4 regions of the Paenibacillus sp. FSL R10-2736 genome follow, and region 4 is predicted to be linked to each of the others. Evidence: riboswitches for the same ligand, from Rfam matches in the RefSeq annotation. Region 4 holds a riboswitch; each other region holds the start of a gene.
What was found. A riboswitch is a leader RNA that binds a small molecule or an ion and turns the genes downstream of it on or off. The one in region 4 is predicted to bind thiamine pyrophosphate.

Region 1 (3,922 bases), on a different contig from region 4:
ATGTGGCGCAGCCCTGTGGCTGCGATTGTTTCCGCTTCCTGCCGGACCTCCTCCAGTGTCAGTTTTTTGCGCGGAAAATCATAGATAGAGCTAAAGCTGCAGTAGGTACAATGGTTGACGCAGAAATCAGCCAGATACATCGGTGTAAACAGCTGCATCACATGACCGAATTGCGTACGTGTCAATCTATGCGCCTTCTGCGCCATCTCTTCGAGGTAAGGCTCCGCTGCCGGTGACAGCAAAGCCATCAGCCCGTCCTCGTCCAGCCGCTCCAGACGAAGCGCCCGCTTCACATCAAGCGCAGTATACTGCTTCCATACCCCCTCGTAGGGAAGCTTGTCCAGCCGTGTCAGCCTATCATAAAAGCTCATGTCCTTCCTCCCTCTTCATAAACAGCATCAGTCATGCCAGAAATCCGGTCAGCGGCGAAGAAGCTGCGGCTGTCTCTTCCACCGGCCCCAGCCCGGCCAGATAGGCCTTCCGCCCCGCCGACACCGCTTCGCGGAATGCCTCCGCCATCAGCTGCGGGTCCCGGGCGGTGGCAATTGCCGTATTCAGCAGCACAGCGGCTGCGCCCATTTCCATCGCCTCAGCAGCCTCGGAGGGTCTGCCAATACCGGCATCCACGATGATGGGCAGACCCGTTTCTGATATCAGAATCCGGATCAGCTCCTTGGTCTGCAGCCCGCGGTTAGAGCCGATTGGCGCTCCCAGCGGCATGACGGCTGCAGCTCCGGCCGCCTTCAGCCGGAGTGCGGCTGACAGATCAGGACTCATGTAGGGCAGAACTACAAAACCCTCCGCAGCTAGGATTTCCGTGGCTCGGATCGTCTCGGTATTATCAGGCAGCAGATATTTCTGATCATTGATAACCTCAATCTTCACCCAGTCTCCCAGCCCCGCTGACCTTGCCAGCCGGGCAATGCGTACCGCTTCCTCTGCGGTGCGCGCACCGGAGGTATTGGGCAGCAGCGTCATGTGGGAAGGAATATGGCTGATAATATTGTCCTTGCTCTCCGGATCTACCCGGCGCAGGGCAACCGTAATGACCTGTGAACCCGAGCGGGCGATCACTTCGGGAATAAGAGTGTTGCGGCTGTATTTTCCGGTCCCGATGAACAGTCTGCTCGTTAAAGTAACTCCTCCAATAATCAAAGGATCCTGCATCATATCGCCTCCTGTGATAAGTCGTTGCCTTTATCTTAATTGCGTATTGGCATTCTTGCGTCTACCGCACACCGCACACACAGTTACCAGTTACCTAGCCTCCGCCGACAAAATGAACCAGCTCAACTCGGTCACCTTCATTCAGCAATGTATCTTCATAAACCTCTCTGCCGGCAAGCTCACCATTCAGCTCCACAATAACCAGCTTCCCGGTCCACTCAGGCCGGGCCAGAAGATCAGCCAGCGTCCGGCAGCTCTCTTCATACCTTCCTCTGCGTCCGTTAACGGTCAAATTCATTCCAGTTCACCTCCTTTGCCCGGTATGGGGGGTCATTCAGGACTTCAGCATATGCTGCGGCCTGAACGGATGATCTGTAAGCCTGAGCGGCGCCAGCAGGATCCGTCGCTCCGCATATCCCGGACATTACGGCTATTCCGGCAGCCCCCTTCGACAGAACGATTCCGGTATTGCCCGGTGTGATGCCTCCGATAGCAATCAGCGGTATACTGCTGGAGCGGACAGCCACTTCCAGCTGCGCCAGGCCCCGTTCCCGCTGTCCGGGCTTGCAGGCTGTGGGGAATACATGTCCATACAGACAAAAGTCCGCTCCCTGCTGTCCGGCGCGTGCCGCTTCCTCCGGGGAATGCACCGACCTGCCCAGCCGCAGGCCCGGGGCAATGCCGCGCGCCTTGGCAGGCGGCAGGCTGTGCCAGGCCAATTGGACGCCGGCTGCCCCTGCTGCCAGAGCCACATCAATCCGGTCATTAATAACCAGCTTTGAGGGCGGAACCCCCGCTTGCAGCAACCGCTCTGCGGCAGCCAGAAGCTCCCGTGCGGACAGGGCTTTTTCCCGGAGATGGATATAATCCACCATGGTATGTACAGCAGCAGCCAGCCCCGCAAACTGCTCCGGATTCAGCCTCCCGTCCGAGATCAAATGGATTTCTTTCAGCACCTTCACCTTCCCTTCTATACGACATTCCGGAAAATACAAAAAGACCGCCCCCTGTATCAGGAAGCAGTCCGGAATATAAGCAGGAATACCGGGTAAGCCGTTACCCCCGCTGCATTATTCATTCTCCACTTCCCTACGCTGGTATAAACCAGATCAGGTTCAAAGGGTCCGAACAGATATGTTCGTCTCAGCCTTGCGGCACCCCTAGTGATCGTTCATATTCTATTGTTCTTGCAGTTTGTATATTAGCATATTATTCCTGTAAGAGCTATTCTTTAATAGATTCAATTATTAAGTCCAGCGGGTTTAAGCGGCAAAAAAGCCAGCCTTCCGGCTGACTTTTCATCTGTTGAACGTTTGATTCTTTAAACCAGTATAAACTGATCCGGCTTACATAGCAGTGCCAATGGTCAGCCGTTAACGATCTCGCCGCCGTTCACATGCATGACCTGACCGCTTACATAAGAGGAATCGTCAGAAGCCAGATACACATAGGCCGGTGCCAGCTCCTCGGGCTGTCCCGGACGCTTCATCGGCTGGGTGCCGCCGAATTCACTGACCTTCTTCGCGTCAAACGTAGACGGAATCAGCGGCGTCCAGATCGGGCCCGGTGCTACCGCATTCACGCGGATGCCTTTGTCTGCGAGATTCATCGACAGGGAGCGGGTGAAGCTGAGAATTGCTCCTTTGGTGGACGAATAGTCCAGCAGCTGCGGGCTGCCGCGGTACGCCGTGATAGACGTAGTGTTGATGATCGTGGAGCCTTTTTTGAGAAGGGGCATCGCTGCCTTGGTCAGATAGAACATGGAGAATATATTCGTCCGGAACGTCCGCTCCAGCTGCTCGGCGGTAATGTCCTCAATCTTATCCTGCGGATGCTGCTCTGCCGCATTGTTGATCAGGATGTCCAGCTTGCCGAGTCCCTCAATGGTTTTATTAATCAGATCCTGGCAGAAGGCCTCGACCCCGATATCACCGGAGATCAGAATACACTTCCGACCCTCCTGCTCCACCTGGCGTTTGGTTTCTTCCGCATCTTCATGCTCATTCAGATAGGATATCACCACATCTGCGCCTTCTTTGGCAAAATGAACGGCAACCGCACGCCCGATTCCACTGTCCCCTCCGGTAATGAGTGCGGCCTTGCCCAGCAGCTTGCCTGCTGCCTTGTAAGCTGAGGTTTCAAACTCCGGAAGCGGGTTCATCTCGCTTTCAATTCCGGGCTGCTGGTCCTGTACCTGCGGAGGCAGGGTTTTGACGGGTTGTTTGCTGGTGTCTGGCATAATCCATTCTCCTTTCGCTGTACCGTTATACTGTTTTTACTAATCATGTTAGGTTGGCTAAAAGTCTGGTGTTTATGCATCATACTTGCCTAGCAAAAATCGCTTTACGTTATTTTACTTACCACATAGGGAAGCCGGCCAAACAGAAAATCTTGAGTCCAACGCGTTCCCCGGTCCATTATAGAGCCTGCAGAAGGAGAGTTATCCTCATGTCCAAAAAATCAAAAACCATCATCGTTGCCGTCAAAGGTGTCATCCTGTATCAAGGCAGAATCCTCCTCGTCAAGCGGGCTGCCGCCGATTCTGCAGGTGCCGGAAGCTGGGAATGTGCCGGAGGCAAAATCGAATTCGGTGAAAGTCTGGAGGCTGCACTGGAAAGAGAAATTCTCGAGGAAACCGGACTGGCGGTTACGACAGAACGTATCCTTTACGCGGTAACCCTGCTCACAGACCCTGCGAGACAGGTAGTGATTATCACCTAATTTATGCCGCGCAGCCCGTGGCGAAATCCAGCTC
Region 2 (3,922 bases), on a different contig from region 4:
AAGGAGTCTTGGAACGCAGCTCGGCAATGACAAAGGCAATCAGAGCAATAGCTCCCAGGGATAACCCGATTAGCGTTTTGTCCGAGGTCCAGCTCTGCGCCCCCTGGCTTACACCGTAAGTGAGTGAAGCAAAAGCCAGCGGTCCGAGCACCATTCCGAATTTATCCATGCCGGGAACGTTGTTCTTCGCCGCATTCGGCAGCTTTCGCAGTCCGATCAGCACACAGATAATGCCGATGGGGATATTAATCAGGAAGATCCAGCGCCAGGAGTGGTACTCCACCAGCCAGCCTGACAATACAGGACCAATCGCCGGAGCGAACAGCACGGGAATTCCCATAATCCCCATAACGACGCCGACTTTACTCTTGGGAGCCAGTCTGTACACATACGCCATCCCGACCGGGAGCACACAGCCCCCTCCAAGACCCTGCAATACCCGGAAAACGACCAGCCATTCTGCACTGCTTGGCGTTGCACACAGAATGGATCCAACGGTAAACACAATTACTGCTGTCAAAAAGACGTTCTTAGCCCCGAACCGGTCAGACAGCCAGCCCGACAACGGAATGACCGAAGCCTGCGCCAACATATACCCGGTTACGACCCACTGCAGCGTATGCAGATCTGTATTGAAATCCACGACCAGTCTGGACAATGCCACATTCATAGCCGTACTGTCCAGCACGACCATAAATACGCCGGCAATAATCGCCAGCAGCGGAACTAAAATGCTAGATAACCGGAAATCCGCATCCTGCTTCAAGGTCTGATTCATACTCCTTCTCCTCCTGAACTGTCCGCTGTCATCTACGTTGACCTGCAGGCAGGTTTGTCTATATAATTAGTGAACGGACAATTGTCCGTTATCGCATTTCATAGTCTACGGACAATTGTCCGATGTGTCAAGCGGAATACGCCAATTCCCCACACTTGATTCGTTTACCGGCAGAATAGAGGTTTCTTAGGACGCACTGTAGGCATAAATGTTGTATATTTTGCAGCTTTGATTCATGGATAGCCGGGTTTCCGGATGGATTGTTGTAGGAACTGCAAGTATATGAAAGGGGATATCATGAAAAAAACAGAAACGGAAGTTGAACCTGTAACATCAGCAGCTCCGGACAATACAGAGAACACAGAGAACACAGACATCGCTGCAAAAGAACCCGCCGATCCTTATATGCAGCGGATTCTCGAAGCGGCCCGCCAGCTATTCACCGAGAGCGGCCTTGAAGCTGTCAGTATGTACGGCATCGCCAAACGGGCCGGTATAGGGCAGGGATCGCTCTACCGCCGCTTCACTGATAAGGGCGAAATCTGTTCCGCCCTGCTGCTGGACAGCACCGAGCAGTTTCTGTCGGGGATGGAACAGCAGCTTGCTGCCAGCGCCGGTGAAACGGCTGCCCTCGCGCATCTCCAGAGCAGCATTGAGCAGGTCGTTGGTTTCATTGAGCAATATGCGGAGCTCTTGAACATGATCAAATCCGAATTCACCGGCAAGAAGCAGCTTACCCAGTTCGAACATCCTTTTTTCCAGCGGCTCGGGAGGATTATGAGTGAACTTCTGCACCGCGCATCCGCGAATGGAGAGATTATCGGGATCGATCCCCGCTTCGCTGCCACAGCGCTGATCTCTGTACTTAGTCCCGATCTTTACCTGTATGAGCAGAAACGGAACGGCTCCTCCAAAGAGGAAATCTCGCGGGGAATTGTTGCATTGTTCATAACCGGTCTCTCCAAGCGCTGAGCCCAGGCTCTTTACAAGCGGGGAAATTATGGTATATTAAGTAGCAATTACGAATTCAATAGCACCTGTTATTTCACTAGGGGAGTCGGCCGACTGAGACGGAGCTTAAGCTCCGGACCCTTGGAACCTGATCTGGATCATACCAGCGGAGGGAAGTGGAGCAGAATGTATCAGCGGTTCCGCGTCTTTGCAAACTGACTGTACCTTCAGGCCCATTCATTTCCTCCGGAAATGGATGGGTCTTTCTTGTTTTCGTAGCGTAATCACTTTTCCCTAAGGAGGCTTGCTTCCCCATCCTATGATCAACATCGCTAACCTGTCCTATTCTTTCGGCGCAGCTTCAAGGGCTCCGGTCTTCTCCGGAATCTCCATGAAGGTCCGCCGCGGCGAGTTCATCTCCGTCGTGGGTGCCAGCGGCTGCGGCAAAAGCACGCTGTTCAAGATTATCGCCGGCCTGCTGGAACCCGGCAGCGGCGAGGTTGCCCTGCACGGGCAACCGCCTAATAGCGCCTCGGAGCGGCTCGGCCAGGTCGGCTATATGCCGCAGCGGGATCTCCTGCTGCCGTGGAGAACCGTGCTGGACAATTGCCTGCTGCCCTGGGAACTGAAGCGGGGCGGCTCCAAAGAGGAAGCCGTTATTCAGATCCGCAGCATGCTGCAGCAGTTCGGCCTTGGTGATACCGGAGCTGCGTATCCGCATGAGCTGTCGGGCGGCATGCGCCAGCGGGTTGCGGTACTCCGCACCATTGCCGCCGGGAATGAGCTGCTCCTGCTGGACGAGCCGTTCGGGGCACTGGACGCCATAACCAAGCGGGAGCTTCACCGCTGGCTGCTGGAATTATGGTCAGGACTGGACAAGACTGTGCTGTTCATTACCCATGACCTTGAAGAAGCGCTTCTGCTTAGTGACCGTATCTATCTGATGACCGGCGGTGCCGGGGGCGGTATGCAGGAGTTCATCACCGGTCTTCCCCGCCCCAGACATCACAGTCTGAATTACGAACCGCAGTTTGTTGCCCTGCGGCTGAATTTGGAGCTGAAGCTGTATGACAACCGTCTTCTATAGAAGATTGCTGCGGGAATACAGCCCGGCTATTCTGCTCGTGCTGCTGATCTTTGCGGTCTGGGAAACGGTGTCCCGGCTGGGGCTGATTCCTCCGTTCATCCTGCCGGCTCCTACTGCCATCTGGAGCGCTCTGATGGAGGAGCGGCATTTGCTCTTCGCTGTGCACCTGCCCGCAACGCTGCTTGAGGTACTAACTGGCTTCGCTCTGTCCGTCTTCTGCGGCAGTCTGCTGGGAACGGGCATGCATCTGTTCAGGCCGCTGGCCAAAGCGCTGTATCCGCTGCTGATTATCAGCCAGACGATTCCGCTGGTTGCCCTCTCTCCCCTGTTTATCATGTGGTTCGGCTATACCTTGTGGAGTAAGGTTGCCGTAGTGTTCCTGACCGCCTTCTTCCCGGTGGTTGTCGGCACCTACGACGGGCTGGGCAAGAATACGGAGCAGTACCGCGAGCTGTTGCTTACCTTAGGCGCGAACCGCTGGCAGATTCTCCGCAAGGCTGCTGTTCCGCTGGCCCTGCCGTCCTTTTTCTCCGGACTGAAGCTGTCGGTGGTGTACTGCGTCATTGGCGCTACCATCGGCGAATGGCTTGGAGGCAGCCGGGGGCTTGGTTATTTCAGCCGGAGAATGGCCGGCAATCTGCAGAGTGCCGAGATGTTTGCCGCTGTTGTGCTGCTGTCCGCCCTTGGGATCACTTTGTTTCTGTGTATTGCTACGCTCGAGAAGTTATTTCTGAAGAAAAGAGGACGTTATTCATGACTCCAATCCGCTATAACCGTTATCCCTATACCCGTAGTGCTCAACCTTATAAATTACTGCCTTATGTATTGCTCCTGTCTGTTCTTTTGGTTCTGCCGGGCTGCGCCGGCAATAACGGGCCGGCTGGCTCCGGCTCATCATCGGCATCATCCGCTCCGGCGGCAGCCGCAGACGGTACAGCCCATAAGCTGACGATCATGCTCGACTGGTATCCGAACGCCGTTCATTCCTTTTTGTATGCGGCACAGAGTGAGGGGTATTTTGCCGAAGAGGGGCTTGAAGTTGAGATACAGATGCCTGCCGACAGCAACGACGCGCTGAAGCTGGTAGCTGCCGGACAAGTCGATCT
Region 3 (3,922 bases), 360 kb from region 4:
CGCGTAATGATCATGACAGCCTGGACTGGCCCGGCCGGTTCAGAACTAAAGATAAGCAAGCTCTCGCGGATGCCATCGACTTCTACGGACCCGATGTGCACAGACTGGTCCAGCGTATTCTGGCCGGCTGCGGGAGTGCAGAGGATGCCGAGGAATGTGTCAGCGATGTGTTTCTGGCGGCCTGGATCAATATCGGACGTTACGACCCGTCACGCGCTTCCTTCCGCACCTGGATATTCCTGCTCGCAAAATACAAGGCGCTGGATCTGAGGCGTAAATTGCAGCCGGGACTTGGCAGGACGCTGAACGAAGCAGCACTGAACATGCAGAGCGGGACCAACACCGAACAGGAATTTCTACAACGTGAGGCAACGGGGGAATTGCTCCGCTATATCGGGCAGCTCCGTGAACCGGACCGCAGCCTGTTTCTGCGCAGGTATTACCTATACGAGAGTCTGGATGAACTGGCTGCGGCCTTTGGCTTCAGTAAAAAAGCTGTCGAGAGCCGTCTGTACCGCTGCCGGACAATGCTGAAGCAGGCTATACATCTGACTGGCGAAGATGGAAAGGGGGAACTCGGGTCATGGTAAAGGATATGAACAGCGGCGAGAAAAGCATATTTGATCAGCTCGATCTTCTGGAATTCAGCGAGGCTGAACTTGCACTGGACGGATTACTGTCGGAGCCTGAGTCCAGCCCGGTACCCGGGTCTAAAGAAGAGATTGCTTCGCTTGAGCGGATCAAGAGCCGTACCCTCGACCTTATTCAGACTGAACCGGCGCCTGAACTGCCTGCTGCTGTCCGCAAGCCGCGGCGGCGGGCAGCTATTGGAGCGGCGGCGGCCGCGATCCTTATGGCCGCAGGCCTGCTGGCGTTCTCCCCTGACGCCCAGGCAGGTCTAAAGCATGCCCTTAGCTTCCTGCCCGGCTTCGGCACTGTTCTGGAGAGCAGCCCGGGCAGTCAGCTTTATGTTCTGGAGAAGCCCTACACAGTTACCGCAGGCAAGGGAGAGCTGACAGTCAATGCCGTACTTCTGCAGGAGAACAGCGGGACCATTACGCTGCGGGGACAGCAGACTCCCGTCATTACTGAATTTCAGGCAGACATCGGAGGGGACCGTTATACCTTTACTTCCAATATGCGGTCTTCTGCATCCGGAGACTGGTATGCAAGCTACAGCACTGCACTTCCCGGAAATTTGGAGCTTGAAACCGCTGAACCGGTTACTTTGTATATCCATGGAGCAGCAGTCGGGCCACTGGTGCTTCAAGCACCGGTGACCGCCGATGATCTGCAGCATTTAGGCGCAAGCGATGTGCACCAGGAAGTGCGGATTACGGCTTTTCCGGTTCGTCTGGATGACGGACTTGTCCGCGTTGAATTAGTTCCGGCCCTTCCAGATTCGTTCTCCGCCGTCCATTCTTATTCACTGGAGCCGCTGGTATCCTGGAATGGCCTGTATGTCGAGAATGCAGAGGGAGTCAAAGCGAAGGTTGAACCTCCTTCAACCATGGTCTACCCGTCGGAGTTCTCGTTCCGGGAATTGGCATCAGCTGAAGAACAGTCTTACAGGGTCGTCATCCCTTACATCGAAATAGCGGAACGGAAGGCACTCTCCCGGGAGGTCGTTCTGCCGCTGCCCGCCAGCGGGGAGAGTGCGCCTCTCCACATTACCGCTGAGATCGCCGGTTACCCGGTAGAATTCACCCGCATTGAGCGCAGCAGCGGGACGGCTGTCAGCGTTGATGTGGATATGAATTTTGATCCCGAAGCGGCAAAGTCACTGACGCATTTCTTCATCCGCTACCCGGGTTCTGGGGACAAATATTCATACGGCTGGCAGGATACCGAGACATTCCCAAGAATCTTGAAGACTCTTCTTCTGGATGCAGAGCCCGGCGCGGATACGCTGCGTTTTAGAATGTCGGAGCCTCAATTCCTGCTCAAAGGCCCCTGGATTCTGCCGCTAAAGCTCGAAGATTAGAACGGGGAGGCTGGACAACCAGGAAGCTGGCGTCTATAATACACCGTAAGAACATAGCAATACCCGTGAACTTCATAGAACCAGGGGTGCTGGAATTGGCCGGCTGAGATTGTATCCCACAAGATACTGACCCTTATACCTGATCTGGATAATGCCAGCGTAGGAATCTTCATTCAACCCCGAGCCCCTTCATGGGCCTGAAGTTGAACTCACCTTGCGCAAGTAACTGGCGTCCCGGTCTCCGGGGCGCTTTTTGGTATGGGTTACTCTGAATTTTGGAAGACTAGGGATTGCTGGAAGGAGAGAGAAGAGAAATGGGAGTCAAAAAAGTTTTACCGCTGCTGCTCAGCTCTATGCTTGTGCTCGTGATGGCCGGATGCGGCAACGGGAACGTCAACCCGGGCAGCAATGCCGGAGGCAGTACACCTGCCGCCGGGAATAGCACCGCTGCACCTGAAGCAACCGCAGCCGCCAGTACCGCCGACGCGCCTAAAGAGCTGACTCAGGTTAAGATTGCGCTGGACTGGACGCCGAACACGAATCACACCGGCCTGTATACCGCCAAGGAGCTGGGATATTACGCTGAGGAAGGTCTTGACGTGGAGATCGTGCAGCCGGGTGCAGCCGGATCTGACACCATGGTTACTTCCGGTGAAGCACAGTTTGGCATCAGTGCACAGGAGGCGCTCACCCTGGCCCGTCTGCAGGATGTGCCGCTCGTCTCCATCGCCGCTATCATTCAGCATAATACCTCCGGCTTTGCCGCTCCGAAGGACCGCAACATTAAGACGCCGAAAGACTTTGAAGGCAAAACCTACGGAGGCTGGGGCTCTCCTGCGGAAGAAGCAGCCATGAAAGCCATTATGGACCCCGATGGCGGAGACGTCTCCAAAGTTAAATTGGTGAACATCGGTGAAGCTGACTTCTTCACTGCGGTGAAACGCGATATCGACTTCGCCTGGATCTTCTACGCCTGGACCGGGATCGAAGCCGAGCTGCGCGGCGAGCCGCTGGATATGCTGTACCTGAAGGATTATGCGCCGCAGCTGGATTACTACACACCGGTGCTGACCACCAGTGAGAAGGAAATCGCCGAGCATCCGGAAGTGGTGAAGGCTTTCCTCAAAGCTACGTCGAAAGGTTACCAATACGCGATCGATCATCCGGAAGAAGCGGCCACGGTCCTGTCTGATGCCGTGCCTGATCTTGATCCCGAGCTGGTGCTGGCCAGCCAGAAATGGCTCAGCCCGAAATACAAGGACGATGCCGCCCGCTGGGGGGAGCAGAAGCTTGAAATCTGGCAGAATTATGCCGAGTGGATGTACGGCCTGAAGCTGCTGGACAAACCGCTCGATGCCGCAAGTACATTTACGAATGAATTTTTGCCGGAAGGCCCATAACACCGAGTGGAATAGTACTGACACTAACTTACATGAGAGGAATGAATAATAAATGGCTAATACACTGCTTAGCATTCAGGTAATTCCCAAGACTCCAAACAATGAGGATTCGATCCCTTACGTGGACACTGCGATTGAGGTAATTCAAAAGTCGGGGGTCAAGCATCAGGTGAATCCGCTTGATACTACCATGGAAGGCGAGCTCACGGAGCTGCTGGAAGTTGTACGTCAGATGCATGAGGCACTGATTGCCTCCGGCAGCCCGAGCGTGATCTCCCAGATCAAGATCGCCCATAATCCCAGCGGCATCAGCATGGACAAGCTGACGGAGAAATACCGGCCGTGAAAAGCACCTGGAGACAAATCTGGCCGCCCCTTGTGGCGGTCATCTTTTTTCTGGGCGCATGGCAAATTGCGGTATCGGTGTTCCATATCCCGGCCTGGCAGCTGCCGAGCCCGTCCGATATCGCGCGTGAATCACGCGGCAACGCCTCCGGGATCTGGGCGCATACGGCCGCAACGCTGCGGCTGACCCTGA
Region 4 (3,922 bases):
GCTGGGCATGCTTGAAGCCACTGTGCCTTTTCATCAGGAGCATGTATTCAAAATGGCCACGACGATGGGCATCCTGGGCAGACATACTGCAGCATACAGCCACTTCCGGCGTCTGCTGAAGGATGAAGAGGTCGCCGGAGACGCCGGCCTGTATCATTACTGCGCAGCAGCGGCCAGCAACAGCGGCCTCTACACTGAAGCGCTGCGCTGCTGGAGACAGGCTGCGAAGCTGGACCCTGAGTCTGCCGTGCCGGCATTCTTCCTGTCCCAGCTCCAGCAAGCCCGGGGAGAAGACAGACCTATGCCTGCTGTCAGCTATAATTACCAATTGCCTTTCCAGGAGCAGCTTAAGCAGTGGAAGGGGAATACAGGCAAGTTCACCGAAGAAGTACGGAACAATCCGCTGCTGCGCGCCTCGTTCTTCTGGGCGCTGCGCTACGGCGATTCCTCCACGAAGCTGCAGGTGACCGAAGCCCTGCGCTGGATTGAGGATGAGGAGATGTCCGAGGTACTGCGCGGAGTTCTGGAGCATCAGCCGCTCCAGGAGGACCGGCTGCAGGAGGCGGCGCTGTTCAGCCTGCAGCGGCTGATTGGAGAGAATCTGGAAGAAGCTGCAGCTCCTGAGGAAGAGCCGTTGCAAGCGGCCTCCAGCCCCAAGGGCCCGGCTGAATGGAAGGAAGACTGGCAGCGGATTATCGATCATACGGTGGCCATGATGGACCGGAGATATGATGCTGTGCAGAAGAAGGATGCAGAGTTTATCTGGAAGCAGTTCATCGGCAGCCTGTATCCGGATGTACCGTTATTCCGCAATGACGGCGGCTGGTGTGCGGCACTGGAGTATCTGACTGCCAGGCTGCACGGGCGTCCGGTCACCTTCCGCGAGGCGGCACAGCGTTACGGCGTCTCGGTCTCCATGGTAAGCCGCTATGCACGGCGGATCGACAGTGAATGCGATACCCAGGGCATGCTGCCGGGAACGGACGGCTTGTCGCCGTCCACCAACAATATTTGAACCCTTTTGTTCAAATATGAGAATTTATATGTTTCACACGATAACTTATCCTTATATTTCTCGCTGAAACGGTACCGTCCTAATAAAAGGACGATAAAGCCGTTTCCACTTGTAAATACAAACCTACTTGTAAGGAGGCCAATGTAATGTACAAAACGATTGTAATCGGAACAGGCCCGGCCGGGCTGACTGCCGCGATTTATCTGGCGCGCGCGAACCTGAGCCCGCTCGTAATTGAAGGCTTGCAGCCGGGAGGACAGCTGACAACGACGACAGAAGTGGAGAACTTTCCAGGCTTCCCTGAAGGGATTCTGGGTCCTGATCTGATGGACAACATGCGTAAGCAGGCCGAACGCTTCGGCGCTGAATTCAAGAATGGCTGGGTGGAGTCGGTTGACTTCTCTCAGCGTCCGTTCAAGGTGACTGTAGACGGAATGGGTGTACTGGAAGCGGAGTCGGTCATTATTTCGACCGGCGCCTCCGCCAGATACCTGGGTATCCCGGGTGAGCAGGAGAATGTAGGACGCGGGGTCAGCACCTGTGCGACCTGTGACGGATTCTTTTTCCGAAACAAAAAGATTGTCGTGGTCGGCGGCGGCGATTCCGCGATGGAGGAAGCCAGCTTCCTGACCCGCTTTGCTTCCAGCGTAACGCTGGTTCACCGCCGTCCGGAGCTGCGTGCTTCGAAGATCATGCAGGACCGCGCACGCGACAACAGCAAGGTGTCATGGGCACTGAACCGCACGCCGCTTGAGGTAACCGTCGGCGATACCGGAGTTAAGGGCATCACCGTCCTTAACAATGAGACGGGACTTACCGAGCTGGTGGAAGCGGATGGTGTATTTGTCGCTATCGGACATACACCGAATACCGCTTTCTTAGGCGGGCAGATTAACACCGATGCCAATGGCTATATAGTGGTTAACCCGGGCACCACAGAGACGAATATTCCCGGCGTATTCGCTTGCGGCGACGTGCAGGATACGCGTTACCGTCAAGCCATATCGGCAGCCGGAACCGGCTGTATGGCCGCCATGGATGCCGAGAAGTTCCTGGAAGGCACGATGGTGCATGACTGGAGCGAATCGCTCGATAAATAACCGGAGAAGGTTCTTGTTATTTACGGGTTTACAAAAAAATCCTATACCAGTAGAATGTATTTAATTAGATAAGATACCCACTAGGGGAGCCTGAATAGGCTGAGACGGGAAAAGTGAATTTCCGGACCCTTGAACCTGATCTGGATCATACCAGCGTAGGAAAGTGGAGTCGGACCTTTTTTTGAATACAGTCTTATTGGGCTGTTCCTTTGATAAAGCCGCTCCAGGTGGAGCGGCTTTTTGACTTGCAAGAATTCATATACCTTGTGCTATACATGATTCTTCGGCTCAGTCTGCTGCGTGAAATCTTATCTGATTGGCTTATAGAGCGAAGAGGAGGAGATTAGAATGCCAGAAATGATGAAGAACGAAGAGGTGGACCTTTCCCGATTTCCTGCAAGCCGCAAAGTGTATGTAGAGGGCTCGCGCCCGGATATTCAGGTTCCGATGCGGGAGATCAGCCTCAGCAGAACCGAGGGCGTTGCCGGGGAAGAGGAGAACGAACCGCTGCGTGTCTATGACACAAGCGGAATTTACACCGATGCTGCGCAAGAGGCTGACATTCGGAGGGGGCTGCCGCCGCACCGTTTATGCTGGATTGCGGAGCGTGGCGATTCGGAGGAATACACCGGAAGAGCTGTGCAGCCGGAGGATAATGGAATCCGCAGGGGCGGGCCGCCCGCAGAGGCTTATCCAGGGCTGCAGCGGAGTCCCCTGCGGGCACATGCGGGCCGCAATGTTACCCAGCTGCATTATGCGCGGCAAGGGATCATTACTTCGGAAATGGAGTATATCGCGATCCGCGAGAATACCCGGCCGGAATTCGTAAGGGATGAGGTAGCCGCCGGACGGGCCATTATTCCGGCCAACATCAATCATCCCGAGAGCGAGCCGATGATTATTGGCCGTAACTTCCTGGTTAAGATCAATGCGAACATCGGAAATTCTGCGGTGTCTTCTTCTATTGAAGAGGAAGTGGAGAAGATGCGGTGGGCAACCCGCTGGGGGGCCGACACCATCATGGACCTCTCCACCGGCTCCAAGATTCATACCACCCGTGAATGGATTATACGCAATTCTCCTGTGCCTGTCGGCACGGTGCCCTTATACCAGGCGCTCGAAAAGGTGAACGGCATAGCCGAGGATTTAACCTGGGAGCTCTATCGCGACACGCTGATTGAGCAGGCGGAGCAGGGGGTCGATTACTTTACCATTCATGCCGGGGTGCTACAGCGCTATATTCCGCTGACTGCCGGAAGAATGACGGGAATCGTATCACGGGGCGGCTCGATTATGGCCGCATGGTGCCTTGCCCATCAGCAGGAGAACTTTCTGTACACACACTTCGAAGCTATATGTGAGATTATGAAGACGTATGATGTGGCCTTCTCTCTGGGGGACGGACTTCGTCCGGGTTCTATTGCAGATGCCAATGACGAAGCTCAATTCGCTGAGCTGGAGACGCTGGGAGAGCTGACAGCGCTGGCCTGGAAGCACGATGTTCAGGTAATGGTTGAGGGTCCGGGGCATGTGCCGATGCACAAGATTAAGGAGAATATGGACAAGCAGCTCGAGATTTGCCGGGAAGCCCCTTTTTACACCCTGGGTCCGCTCACTACCGATATTGCACCCGGTTATGATCATATCACTTCAGCCATCGGGGCGGCGATGATCGGCTGGCTCGGGACGGCTATGCTGTGTTACGTTACACCCAAGGAGCATTTAGGTCTGCCTAACAAGAATGACGTGCGCGAGGGAGTCATTACCTACAAGATCGCTGCACATGCCGCAGACCTCGCCAAGGGGC

Region 1: another riboswitch for thiamine pyrophosphate. It lies ahead of NSQ73_RS21595 (thiamine phosphate synthase); the one in region 4 lies ahead of thiC (phosphomethylpyrimidine synthase ThiC).
Region 2: another riboswitch for thiamine pyrophosphate. It lies ahead of NSQ73_RS17545 (ABC transporter ATP-binding protein); the one in region 4 lies ahead of thiC (phosphomethylpyrimidine synthase ThiC).
Region 3: another riboswitch for thiamine pyrophosphate. It lies ahead of NSQ73_RS32430 (ABC transporter substrate-binding protein); the one in region 4 lies ahead of thiC (phosphomethylpyrimidine synthase ThiC).

Annotation. Positions count from the first base shown of each region.
Region 1 is NZ_JBBOBN010000001.1:5,006,802-5,010,723, forward strand. It holds gene thiH (2-iminoacetate synthase ThiH) at 1-371, opposite strand, end outside; gene NSQ73_RS21585 (thiazole synthase) at 403-1,167, opposite strand; gene thiS (sulfur carrier protein ThiS) at 1,262-1,465, opposite strand; gene NSQ73_RS21595 (thiamine phosphate synthase) at 1,449-2,123, opposite strand; TPP riboswitch at 2,237-2,339, opposite strand; gene NSQ73_RS21600 (SDR family oxidoreductase) at 2,534-3,406, opposite strand; gene NSQ73_RS21605 (NUDIX domain-containing protein) at 3,616-3,888, shown strand.
Region 2 is NZ_JBBOBN010000001.1:4,046,085-4,050,006, forward strand. It holds gene NSQ73_RS17535 (DHA2 family efflux MFS transporter permease subunit) at 1-778, opposite strand, end outside; gene NSQ73_RS17540 (TetR/AcrR family transcriptional regulator) at 1,076-1,750, shown strand; TPP riboswitch at 1,819-1,921, shown strand; gene NSQ73_RS17545 (ABC transporter ATP-binding protein) at 2,034-2,816, shown strand; gene NSQ73_RS17550 (ABC transporter permease) at 2,797-3,573, shown strand; gene NSQ73_RS17555 (ABC transporter substrate-binding protein) at 3,570-3,922, shown strand, end outside.
Region 3 is NZ_JBBOBN010000002.1:993,512-997,433, reverse strand. It holds gene NSQ73_RS32440 (sigma-70 family RNA polymerase sigma factor) at 1-590, shown strand, start outside; gene NSQ73_RS32435 (hypothetical protein) at 584-1,984, shown strand; TPP riboswitch at 2,057-2,167, shown strand; gene NSQ73_RS32430 (ABC transporter substrate-binding protein) at 2,299-3,384, shown strand; gene NSQ73_RS32425 (thiamine-binding protein) at 3,437-3,730, shown strand; gene NSQ73_RS32420 (ABC transporter permease) at 3,727-3,922, shown strand, end outside.
Region 4 is NZ_JBBOBN010000002.1:636,208-640,129, forward strand. It holds gene NSQ73_RS31005 (tetratricopeptide repeat protein) at 1-1,015, shown strand, start outside; gene trxB (thioredoxin-disulfide reductase) at 1,162-2,115, shown strand; TPP riboswitch at 2,188-2,294, shown strand; gene thiC (phosphomethylpyrimidine synthase ThiC) at 2,464-3,922, shown strand, end outside.